DNA from 2 places in the Peribacillus sp. P4_B1 genome. Region 2 is predicted to be linked to the other one. Evidence: a T-box and tRNA genes for the amino acid it is inferred to sense, from the RefSeq annotation. Region 2 holds a T-box; the other holds one or more tRNA genes.
The links. The T-box of region 2 lies ahead of ileS (isoleucine--tRNA ligase). A T-box ahead of a tRNA ligase gene usually reads a tRNA of that ligase, here a tRNA-Ile.

Region 1: it encodes a tRNA-Ile, which carries the amino acid that the T-box ahead of ileS (isoleucine--tRNA ligase) is inferred to sense. The anticodon was not compared.

What each region holds. Positions count from the first base shown of each region.
Region 1 covers NZ_JBFUHM010000010.1:175-6,170, forward strand. Annotated here, with positions in the region: tRNA gene AC1DVK_RS07630 (tRNA-Gly) at 1-7, shown strand, start outside; tRNA gene AC1DVK_RS07635 (tRNA-Leu) at 20-108, shown strand; tRNA gene AC1DVK_RS07640 (tRNA-Arg) at 118-194, shown strand; tRNA gene AC1DVK_RS07645 (tRNA-Pro) at 205-281, shown strand; tRNA gene AC1DVK_RS07650 (tRNA-Ala) at 299-374, shown strand; tRNA gene AC1DVK_RS07655 (tRNA-Met) at 403-479, shown strand; tRNA gene AC1DVK_RS07660 (tRNA-Ile) at 490-566, shown strand; tRNA gene AC1DVK_RS07665 (tRNA-Ser) at 587-679, shown strand; tRNA gene AC1DVK_RS07670 (tRNA-Met) at 780-853, shown strand; tRNA gene AC1DVK_RS07675 (tRNA-Asp) at 860-935, shown strand; tRNA gene AC1DVK_RS07680 (tRNA-Phe) at 958-1,033, shown strand; tRNA gene AC1DVK_RS07685 (tRNA-His) at 1,049-1,124, shown strand; tRNA gene AC1DVK_RS07690 (tRNA-Gly) at 1,129-1,202, shown strand; tRNA gene AC1DVK_RS07695 (tRNA-Ile) at 1,208-1,284, shown strand; tRNA gene AC1DVK_RS07700 (tRNA-Asn) at 1,297-1,371, shown strand; tRNA gene AC1DVK_RS07705 (tRNA-Ser) at 1,373-1,463, shown strand; tRNA gene AC1DVK_RS07710 (tRNA-Glu) at 1,467-1,538, shown strand; gene AC1DVK_RS07715 (TraR/DksA C4-type zinc finger protein) at 1,580-2,326, opposite strand; gene AC1DVK_RS07720 (1,4-dihydroxy-2-naphthoate polyprenyltransferase) at 2,470-3,390, opposite strand; gene AC1DVK_RS07725 (isochorismate synthase) at 3,689-5,098, shown strand; gene menD (2-succinyl-5-enolpyruvyl-6-hydroxy-3-cyclohexene-1-carboxylic-acid synthase) at 5,091-5,996, shown strand, end outside.
Region 2 covers NZ_JBFUHM010000001.1:144,325-150,320, forward strand. Annotated here, with positions in the region: gene AC1DVK_RS00700 (RluA family pseudouridine synthase) at 1-437, opposite strand, end outside; gene lspA (signal peptidase II) at 430-900, opposite strand; gene ileS (isoleucine--tRNA ligase) at 1,123-3,891, opposite strand; T-box leader at 3,979-4,221, opposite strand; gene AC1DVK_RS00715 (DivIVA domain-containing protein) at 4,285-4,800, opposite strand; gene AC1DVK_RS00720 (YlmH family RNA-binding protein) at 4,886-5,659, opposite strand; gene AC1DVK_RS00725 (YggT family protein) at 5,796-5,996, opposite strand, start outside.

The DNA.
Region 1 (5,996 bases), on a different contig from region 2:
CGCTCCACTTTTCGTATGTGCCGGGGTGGCGGAACTGGCAGACGCACAGGACTTAAAATCCTGCGGTAGGTGACTACCGTACCGGTTCGATTCCGGTCCTCGGCACCATCTTAATATGCGCCCGTAGCTCAATTGGATAGAGCATCTGACTACGAATCAGAAGGTTGTAGGTTCGACTCCCGCCGGGCGCACCATGTTTTTTTGCGGGAAGTAGCTCAGCTTGGTAGAGCACTTGGTTTGGGACCAAGGGGTCGCAGGTTCGAATCCTGTCTTCCCGACCACGTGATTTTTAATGAATGGGGCCTTAGCTCAGCTGGGAGAGCGCCTGCCTTGCACGCAGGAGGTCAGCGGTTCGATCCCGCTAGGCTCCACCATTTTTCAATCAGATACTTATATTATATTGGCGGTGTAGCTCAGCTGGCTAGAGCGTACGGTTCATACCCGTGAGGTCGGGGGTTCGATCCCCTCCGCCGCTACCAATAAATATAAGGACCTTTAGCTCAGCTGGTTAGAGCAGACGGCTCATAACCGTCCGGTCGTAGGTTCGAGTCCTACAAGGTCCACCATATGCATTTTTAAAAGCCGTGGAGGTATACCCAAGTTCGGCTGAAGGGATCGGTCTTGAAAACCGACAGGGGAGTCAAATCCCGCGGGGGTTCGAATCCCTCTACCTCCTCCATTTTTTCAAAAGCAGCAAGTTGTTTTGAAACAACCTTACATAAGGAAGCGAAGAAACGATATACACGAAAACTTGATGCAAATCGTTTCATTATTACCGTCGCGGGGTGGAGCAGTCCGGTAGCTCGTCGGGCTCATAACCCGAAGGTCGCAGGTTCAAATCCTGTCCCCGCAATTATTAGGTCCCGTGGTGTAGCGGTTAACATGCCTGCCTGTCACGCAGGAGATCGCGGGTTCGATTCCCGTCGGGACCGCCATTTTTAAATTTAGTACATTTGTGGCTCAGTAGCTCAGTCGGTAGAGCAAAGGACTGAAAATCCTTGTGTCGGCGGTTCGATTCCGTCCTGAGCCACCATATTTTAATATTACGGCGGTTGTGGCGAAGTGGTTAACGCACCTGATTGTGGTTCAGGCATTCGTGGGTTCGATTCCCATCAGTCGCCCCATTTCGCGGGTGTAGTTTAGTGGTAAAACCTCAGCCTTCCAAGCTGATGATGAGGGTTCGATTCCCTTCACCCGCTCCAAATATGGGCCTATAGCTCAGCTGGTTAGAGCGCACGCCTGATAAGCGTGAGGTCGATGGTTCGAGTCCATTTAGGCCCACCATATTCATATTGTTCCGCAGTAGCTCAGTGGTAGAGCATTCGGCTGTTAACCGAACGGTCGTAGGTTCGAGTCCTACCTGCGGAGCCATGGGGAAGTACTCAAGAGGCTGAAGAGGCGCCCCTGCTAAGGGTGTAGGTCGCGCGAGCGGCGCGAGGGTTCAAATCCCTCCTTCTCCGCCATTTGGCCCGTTGGTCAAGCGGTTAAGACACCGCCCTTTCACGGCGGTAACACGGGTTCGAATCCCGTACGGGTCATAACAAAAAGGGAAGCATACATACATGTATGCTTCTTTTTTTCATTTTTTTTCGTTGATATAATTATCCTTTTGATTATAGGGAATGTCTCCAAGACGGGAATCATTCCCTTCATCTAGTGTATTTTCATATAGCTTTTGCTTTTTGTTCGGCATATTCACCCTATTTTCCCCTTCGATATCATTTGCGGCAAATCCTTCATAGTCTTCAGGAAATCCATTCGTATCACCTTCGGTTTTATAAAGACCACTATAATTGTCATGATCACCTGTGTAATCAGATGGCGTTTCGGATGTACCGAATTTGGCGACTTCACCAAAGCTATCTTCTTTATCAACTATTTCATTTCCATGACGATTTTCAAAATCATCACCCTTGGATGGGATCAGTATATCTTCTTCCACCGGTCGGTCTTGTGCAATTGGTCGTTCCGGGGCATGCTCGACACAGTAGAGAGTGCTTGGAATCGCTTCAAGTCTATCGATAGGGATTTCTATATTGCAGGTTTTACAATGGCCATACGAACCCTCTTCTATGGCATTCAATGCTTCTTCTATTTTATCCATTTCAGATTGTGCATGCTCATCAAGTGCTTGGTTCCGTTCCATCTCGAATAATTCGGTTCCAAGGTCAGCAGGATGATTATCATAAGATGATAATTCCCCAACAGATTCCGTCTGGCTTTTATCAAGAACGGATCGTTCATCATTTTGAATCCTATTTCCAAGTTCAGCTTTTTCTTGAAGCAGTACTTTTCTGAATTTATGCATTTGCTGTTTCGTTGCCATATCCATTCACTCCTTCTAAAGTCCATATCTCATTTTATATTTTTATGATGGTTGTATTATCTATTACCCGAATCGGAGTATAGGAAAACAAAATGGAACGGAAGATAAAAAAAGGACTGAGCGGGTAGCTCGGTCCTTGAAAATTATATAAGATAGCTGATGAATAAACCAATGGCCATAAGTAAGCCAAAGAAGGTGTTCGTTTGGGCCGTTGCTTTCATTGCCGGTACCATCGTGATCGGCTGTGTTTTACCAACGAATCCTTTGACTGCGGCGATGGCTTTCGGGATGCTAAGGAAGGCTAGGAGAATCCACGCTGTTACATTTCCAGTAAGGACTAATCCAACCAGCCATAGATAAGAGAAGGCAAACATGATTGCCATGAATGTCAGGGCGTTTTTCCTGCCCATCACTACAGGCATCGTTTTGCGGCCATGTGCCTTATCTCCATCGTGGTCACGGAGGTTATTGGATAAGTTGATTAACCCGACCAATATTCCACTAGGGATGGCAATTAAGATGGCTGTTGAAGATACATAACCGGTTTGGATGAAAAAGGCAATCAGGATGATCAAAAAGCCCATGAACAAACCAGAAAATAGTTCCCCGAATGGTGTATATGAAATGGGTAGTGGACCGCCTGTATAAAGGTAGCCAACAAGCATGCAAACCAGTCCTACTGCTGCAAGCCACCAAGATGATGCGGCACAGATATAGATTCCAAGTATCAGGGCGATGGCATACATGCCAAGTGCCAAGGTCATAATGAGTTTTGGGGTCATCCCATGACGCACGATCCCGCCACCGATGCCTACGGATTCCTCCGTATCCAAGCCTCTCTTGAAATCATAGTATTCATTGAATAAATTAGTTGCAGCTTGAATCAGGATACTTGCAATCATCATGGCAGCGAATAGTAACCAATTCACTCCATCTTCCAAGAGTGCAATCACAGTTCCAAGTAAGACTGGGACAAAAGCTGCGGTTAGTGTATGTGGACGAATTAACTCCCACCAAATCTTCCAGGTCCGTTTAAGGGGAAGTCCGTCGTATTCTGTTTGCATTATTTCTCTCCTCAAAATCATTATTGGTTCTTTCGAAATTATAACAAATATTGAAATGTTGCACAAAAGGTTATCCTAATAAGTGTAGGAAAACTGGGGAAGTGTGTCAATTGGATTTCATGAAGATTCTCTTCCAAAATCAAGGATATTTCTCTTCATTCGCTAAGATTCATATAATAAGGAAAAAAGCAGGCATGAATCGTTCGGTAAAGGGGCGTTTTATTGACATGAGGTTGAAGGGAGGTGTATCTTTAAATAGGTTAAAAAGCTTTTAAAATGTACATTTGGGGGGATTTTCTTGGCTATCTCAGAAGAAACTGAACAGTTTCAGGGACTGGCTTCAGCTATACAAAAGGCGAAGGACTTGAATGATCAAGTTCTATTCAGTCATATTAAGAAAGTTAATTGCAACAACCCCCTTTCATTTTATCAAGCTGGAAGAGAACGGTACGCGGGTGAACGCTTTTTCTGGGAGGACCCTGCAAAGGAAATAACCATCACCGGTTTAGGCACTGTTAAGAAACTCAAAGCGGCATCGAATGCCGAACGTTATAGAGAAGTCGAAAAGAGCTGGATCAAACTGCAGAATACTGCTGTCAAAACGGGATTGACCGATGTAGAAGCGACCGGTCCTTTACTGTTTGGGGGCTTTTCTTTTGATTATGAAACTAACAGTACGCTCCTTTGGAATCAATTCGGGGACAACCTGTTTTATATACCTGCCTTCATGCTTTCAAAAGTGGGGAAACAAGCTTACTTAACGACAAACTTACTTTGTTCGCCTGATGATTCAGAAAAACTCTTCATAGATATGATAAATGAACGGGAAGCCTTCCTTTTCAAAAGCCTGGACGGCACTGGATTGGTTCCTAATGCCTTGGTTTTGCAGAAGGAAGTCAAACCTGAGGAATGGAAGCGGACGGTCGCAGAGGCTGTTCAGGAAATCAAGACGACAGATCTCGACAAGATTGTTTTGGCAAGGGAGCTTCGAGTTGTTTTCGAGCGTTCCATCGATTCAGGGAAAGTGCTTGAGCAATTGATTGCTGAGCAGCCATTAAGCTATATTTTCAGTTTGGAAGCTGGTGGTGACTGTTTTGTCGGTGCCACTCCCGAACGTTTAATTAAGAAACAGGGAAATGAAGTTTTCTCTACCTGTCTTGCTGGATCGATGGGGCGAGGGAAAGATGAGCAAGAAGATGTTTGTCTTGGTGAAGAATTGCTTCATGACCAAAAGAATTTACAAGAGCACCAATATGTCGTGTCGATGATATCAAATGCCTTTGATTCTGTATGTAAAAAGGTAATGGTCCCGGCCGAACCGAAACTTATGAAAAACCGTCATATCCAGCATTTGTATACACCGGTCCGCGGTATATCCAAGGAAGGTGTCACGATTTTTGAATTCGTCGAGAATCTCCATCCTACACCCGCCATGGGCGGACTTCCAAAAGAAAAGGCCGTTGTCCGGATTCGGGAAATGGAAGGTCTTGAGCGCGGCTTTTATGCGGGACCATTAGGCTGGGTGGATACGTATGGAAATGGGGAATTCGCCGTAGGGATACGTTCTGCCCTAATACAGAACAATGAGGCATCGCTCTTTGCGGGGTGCGGCGTAGTTGAAGATTCGGCTCCCGAAAGTGAGTTCCGGGAAACGGGGATTAAATTCAATCCGATGCTAAGTGCTTTAGGAGGAAATCTTAATGAATGACCGAGATGCATTGACAGCGTATGCTGCTTCATTTGTCGATGAGCTGGCACAAAATGGGATGAAGCATGTGGTTGTGAGCCCAGGTTCGCGATCCACTCCCCTAGCTTTGTTGTTAGTGGAACATCCTGATATCGAAATTCATATTAATGTGGATGAGCGTTCGGCTTCTTTTTTTGCCCTGGGTTTGGCTAAGGCCTTAAAAGAACCTGTCGGACTTCTTTGTACATCCGGTACAGCGGCTGCAAACTTTTACCCTGCCGTCATCGAGGCTTACTATTCAAGAGTGCCGCTAATAGTGCTGACCGCTGATCGTCCGCATGAATTGCGTGATGTCGGTGCCCCACAGGCAATCGATCAAATTCATCTGTACGGGAGACAAGTAAAATGGTTTGTCGAAATGGCACTTCCTGAAAGTACAGATGAGATGATGCGGTATGCAAGGATGATCGGTGCAAGGGCAGTGGCTACAGCGGCAACTGAACCTGCAGGGCCAGTACATTTGAATTTCCCGCTTCGAGAACCATTGATTCCGGATCTGGAGCAAGCAAAGGGATATAGGCAAAATAAAATGACGCCTGCAGTGTTGATTGATAGTGGAGAACGGTCACTGTCCGCATCACAAATAGATGCTGTTGCAACTACTTTGTCACAAGCTAAGCAAGGTATGATTGTATGTGGCGAATTACCGCATCCAGGGATGAAGGAAGCAATCAAAGCATTAGCGGATAAACTTGCTTTTCCGGTATTGGCTGACCCTCTTTCCCAGTTAAGGAGTGGGAGCCACGACAAAGCCATCATTATTGATGCGTATGATACGTTTCTACGCGATGAAGCGGCAAAAGCGGCTTTCAGGCCGGACGTGATTTTACGTTTTGGGACAATGCCTGTTTCTAAACCC
Region 2 (5,996 bases):
ATCAATAGACCTGATGTATCTTTGTCGATTCGATGGACGATTCCAGGTCGCATCACACCGTTGATACCAGAAAGATCGTTGCAGTGAGCCATCAAGCCATTTACAAGCGTGCCTGATACATGTCCAGGTGCTGGGTGGACGACCATACCGCTCGGTTTATTAACCACGAGTACATCAGCATCTTCATAATAGATATCCAAATTCATTTCCTCTGCTACTGCATCCAATTCCTCAAGTTCAGGAATCGTCACTTCGATCGTATCGCCAGGAACAGCTTTGTAATTCGTCTTTATAGCCGAGCCATTTACTAAAACATGGTCATCTTTAATCCATTGCTGGACCTGAGTACGTGACCATTCCTCATTCAAAGTGGAAAGAGCCTTATCAATCCTAACTCCTTTTAGTGTTTCATCGATGCTGTATAACCTTTTATCCATTATCTTTCTCCTTAGCTTTTTTTTCTTCTAAAAACATATGAATCACGAGCAATCCGACACCAATTGAAAGCGAAGCATCAGCAACATTAAATACCGGGAAACTGTAGCTGAAAATATAGGTATGAACGAAATCCACTACTTCCTGACGAGCAACACGATCGATGAAATTACCAATCGCACCGCCTAGCATGAGAGCAAGTGCAACTCCAAGCAAACGGCTTTCCTTCGCCATCTTCTGAATATAATAGACAAGTCCAATAATGACAGCGATGGTGATGATGTAGAAAAACCACATTTGACCTTGTAGAATTCCCCATGCTGCCCCACGATTACGATGCGAGGTGATATATAGAAGGTTTTCAATAATTTCAATGCTTTCTCCGTACTCCATTTTTTGCACAATCATCCATTTTGTCAGCTGATCGAAAGCTATGACCAAAAGGGCTATTAAATAATAAAACACACTTTTTCCCCCAAACTAATCAAATCTTCACTTTTGAATTGTAGCATAAACTAGAAATAATAACTAATACGAAAAACAGAAGTCTGTTTTTTATAGTACGGATAATATTGGATAATGAAGAAAAAGTCAACATTCCCTAATGTAGGATGCTTACAGCCCTTTCTGTTCTCTTTCCCACAAAAAAGCCGGTCCCTTAATAAGGGACCGGCCTTCCTTTTGGAATTATTGATTCACATAATGCTTCTTCACGACTGTTGCACAACGTGGGCAAAGTGTTGGATGTTCTTCCACTTGACCTACTTCTTTCGAAACATTCCAGCAACGTTCACACGTTTCACCTTCTGCTTTTGTAACAAGGATCGCTATATCCTCAAGTTTAACCGCTTCTGCCGGGGCATTTGCAACATTGCCAGCGATTTCAAATTCGGAAACGATGAATAACTGTTCAAAGCTTTCCTTAATGCTATCGAGCAAATTCTTCGTTTCTTCATTAACATATACCATCACTTTTGCGTTCAGTGATTTTCCGATGACTTTTTGGTTCCGGGCTTCTTCTAATGCTTTCAGTACATTATCACGGACATTCATGAACGCCGTCCATTTTTCTTCAATGATTTCAGCATCATCGATGGAAATTTCCTTAGGCATCAATGTCAACTGTACACTTTCTTCCGTCACTCCCGGAATGAAAGCCCATACTTCATCAGCTGTATGAGAGAGGATTGGTGACACCAATTTCGTTAAGCTGACCAATGATTCGTAAAGAACCGTTTGAATGGCCAAACGCTCTTTTCCATTTGGTGCTTCACAATAAAGAATGTCTTTCGCATAATCAAGGTAGAACGAACTTAAATCCTGTGTGCAGAAATTATTGACCATATTATAAATTGTGGCAAACTCATAATTTTCATAACTTAGCTTCGATTGTGTGATCAGCTTATTCAATTTAACTAGCATGTAACGGTCGACTTCAGGTAATTCTTGGACTGCCACTTTATCGGTTTCTGGATTGAATCCATCCAAGTTCCCTAACAAGAAGCGGAATGTATTACGGATTTTCCGGTACACTTCAGAAACTTGTTTTAAAATAGGATCGGAAACCCTGACATCCGATTGGTAATCCACCGAAGCAACCCAAAGGCGTAAAATATCTGCACCAAGTTGGTTCATGACCTTAGATGGCAGGACGACGTTCCCAATCGACTTACTCATTTTACGACCTTCGCCATCCAATGCGAACCCGTGGCTCAGCACGCCTTTATATGGCGCTTTGCCTGTGACCGCAACACCTGTTGAAAGTGATGAGTTAAACCAGCCGCGGTATTGATCGGAACCTTCTAAATAAAGATCAGCAGGCCGCTGCAGGTCATCTCTTTCTTCAAGTACTGCCTGATGAGAAGAACCGGAGTCGAACCATACATCCATGATATCCGTTTCTTTTGTAAAGATACCATTCGGGCTGCCTTCATGTGTATAGCCTTCAGGCAGAAGATCTTTCGCTTCACGCTCAAACCAGATGTTTGAACCGTGTTCGCGGAATAGGTTTGAAATATGGTTGATGGTTTCATCCGTAATGATCGGCTCGCCATTTTCTGCATAAATGACTGGAATTGGCACGCCCCATGCACGTTGACGGGAAATACACCAATCCCCGCGGTCACGGACCATATTGAATAGGCGCGTTTCACCCCAAGCGGGTACCCATTTTGTTTCTTCAATTGCTTCCAGAAGTTCACTGCGGAAGTCTTTGATTGAGGCGAACCATTGTGCCGTTGCACGGAAGATCGTTGGTTTCTTCGTCCGCCAGTCATGTGGATAAGAGTGTGTAATGAACGTCAAGTTCAATAACGCGCCTGCTTCTGTTAATTTTTCAGTAATTGGTTTATTCGCTTGATCATAAAATAATCCAGCAAATTCTCCTGCCTCTTCCGTCATGACCCCTTTTTCATCTACAGGACAAAGTACGTCCAAGCCGTATTTTTGCCCAATGATAAAGTCATCTTCACCATGTCCAGGTGCAGTATGAACACAACCCGTACCAGCTTCAGTTGTTACGTGCTCACCCAACATCACTAAAGATTCGCGGTCATAAAGAGGATGTTTGGCAACAGCGCGGTCCAACTCGCTCCCTTTTACTGTTTTCAAGATAGACGGGTTATCCCAGCCTAAAGTTTCTGTAACCGATTCAAGTAGCGCTTCGGCAATTAAGAATTTTTCATTTTCGACAGCCACTACTACGTAATTTAATTGCGGATGCAATGAGATACCAAGGTTAGCCGGGATCGTCCAAGGAGTTGTTGTCCAGATGATGATCTTTACGCCTTCTTCGATTACACCTTTGCCATCTGTGACTTCAAAAGCAACATAGATCGATGCAGAACGTTTGTCTTGATACTCAATTTCAGCTTCGGCAAGGGCCGATTCACTTGATGGAGACCAGTAAACAGGTTTTTTCCCTTTATAAATATAGCCTTTTTTCGCCATTTCACCGAAGACCTTGATTTGCTGTGCTTCATATTCAGGCTTTAATGTGATATAAGGATTATCCCAATCACCACGGACCCCAATTCTCTTAAACTGCTCACGTTGATTGTTAATCTGAACATAAGCATATTCTTCACAAAGCTTTCTGAATTCGGCAACGCTCATTTCTTTCCGTTTCACGCCTTTTTTTGTCAATGCCGTTTCGATTGGAAGCCCATGCGTATCCCAGCCAGGTACATACGGTGCTTGAAAACCGCTCATCGATTTAAATCGGACAATGAAATCCTTTAAAACCTTATTCATTGCATGGCCCATATGGATATCGCCGTTAGCATATGGTGGTCCATCATGCAAAATGAATAAAGGCCGTCCTTCCGTTTGTTCTTGCACTTTTTTATAAATGTTCATTTCATTCCATTTTTCTTGGATTTCCGGCTCACGTTTCGGTAAATTCCCCCGCATTGGAAATTCAGTTTTAGGCATCAATAAGGTATCTTTGTATTCCATTATAAAATCCTCCATCCATCTTTATAAAAATTCATTCGAACCGATGACTTGATATCCGGCCAAAATAAAAAGCCCTCTCATCCCTAAAAAAGGGACGAGAAAGCTTTGCTTCCCGCGGTACCACCCTGGTTAGAAAGATTCACAAAGTGAATCCAACCTCTCGAGCATTCGTAACGTGAATGAAACGCTTCATTTACTTTCTGCAAAAGCAGGTTCAACTCAGAACTCAAGGGTGATCTTCAATATCTTCGCTTATTCCGGGCTTTCACCATCCCCGGTTCGCTAAAAATAAGTGTGTGAAGAATTTACTTTCCCTGTCATCGTCTAATGTCATAATGAATAGTATTGTTAAAAAATTATATGCGAAAAAAGTGTTCAAAGTCAAGGAATCGTTTAAATTTCCTCTTCCACTTTCTCATTTAATTCTATTTCAGTCGCATCTACTTCATAATCCAGCAGGTGGTCCCAATCGTCATTGTCCAGCAAATCCAGCTGCGCTCCGACAAGCATTTTAAAACGTGTCCGGAATACTTTGGATTGCTTTTTCAAATCTTCGATATCCATCGCTATTTTCCTTGCTTTCACAAGTGACTCATTGACGATCCGGTCCGCATTTTTCTCTGCTTCCTTTATGATCAGTTTCGCTTCTTTTTGGGCATTGCGCCTTAATTCTTCCGCTGCCTCTTGTGCGACAATAATCGACTTATTAAGTGTACCCTCGATTGTCGTAAAATGTCCCAAACGATCATAAGTCTCGTTCAGCTTATCCTCAAGTTCTTTCTTCTCTCTCAAAATCAATTCATAATCCTTAATGACCTGATCGAGAAATTCATTTACTTCATCTTCATCATACCCTCGAAATACTTTGTTAAATTCCTTGTTATGTATATCTATCGGGGTTAAGGGCATTACGGCACCTCCAGAACGGTTTCTACTCTAGTATGTTAAAACTCTATATTCGACAATAAATGTATGAATCCTGCTTGATATTGAATTATTTTTGTCTGCCTAACGAGATTCTCCACTTATCCTTCTTGGTTTTCCCATCAATTGAAGCTATTTTACATCTGCCAAAACCTCTGATTGAAAGTGTATCACCCTCACGGCATTCTTCCGAGACGTTTTCCGTTTGCTTGAAATTAACCTTTACTTTTCCTGATGTTATCAAGGCCTGGGTTTTTTGACGGGACATATTCAGGACGGACGATAGCACACTGTCAAGCCTAAGGGAACTGACTGTGGTGACTTGCTCATCCCATTTTTCATTAACTTGGATGATATTCTCGATTGGAAGCCTTTTGATCGAAACGGAAGCGCTACCTATTTTCTCCAGGTTTCCTGTGAGGTATGAATCCATCTCTCCGGCAGCGATAAATTGAATATGCTCCTCCGTCACTATTATATCACCAAATTTTTCACGTTTTACCCCTAGTGACATCAAGGTTCCAAGTATTTGCCTATGTTCAAGCGTAACAAACTTTTTTGGATAGGAGATATCGTATAAGGAGATATTGAAATCCGATGGTTCAGGAGAGTAATAATCAGGGTAAATGAGCACACGCTTTCGCTCTACGAAATCGCTCCCGCCATTAAATTGCAGTTTTGCATCCGGATCATTCCCTAATAAGGAAGTAAGGATTTCCTGCTGGCGCGGATCAAGAAAATCAGATAGTTTCGGAGCGTAGGAATTCTTGACCTGATCGATCCAATTCATTGCCTGATCAATAAAATCTTTTTCCTCCGGCCTGAAATGCTGATAAATACTCATGATTGAATAAATGCTCCTTAGTTATCAAATTAATGGTCGATCATAAGGAATTGATTAAATTGTTCTTCGTTGCTACTACACAGGCGGAAATTTTCCGACTGTGTAGTAATATGCATGTCAGGTTAATTGTTGTTGATCATCCTATTAAAGTCTGTAGGTAATAGATTCCATAACCGCTGGCAAAGTTAAGCACCAGCAGGGCCACAAGCGGTGAAAGATCAATCATGCCAAGTGGCGGTATGAACTTTCTGAACGGTTCTAAATACGGTTCGCAAATCTTTTCCAGGAATTGACCAATCGATGTCTCCCTTGCGTTGGGGAACCATGACATCAATAT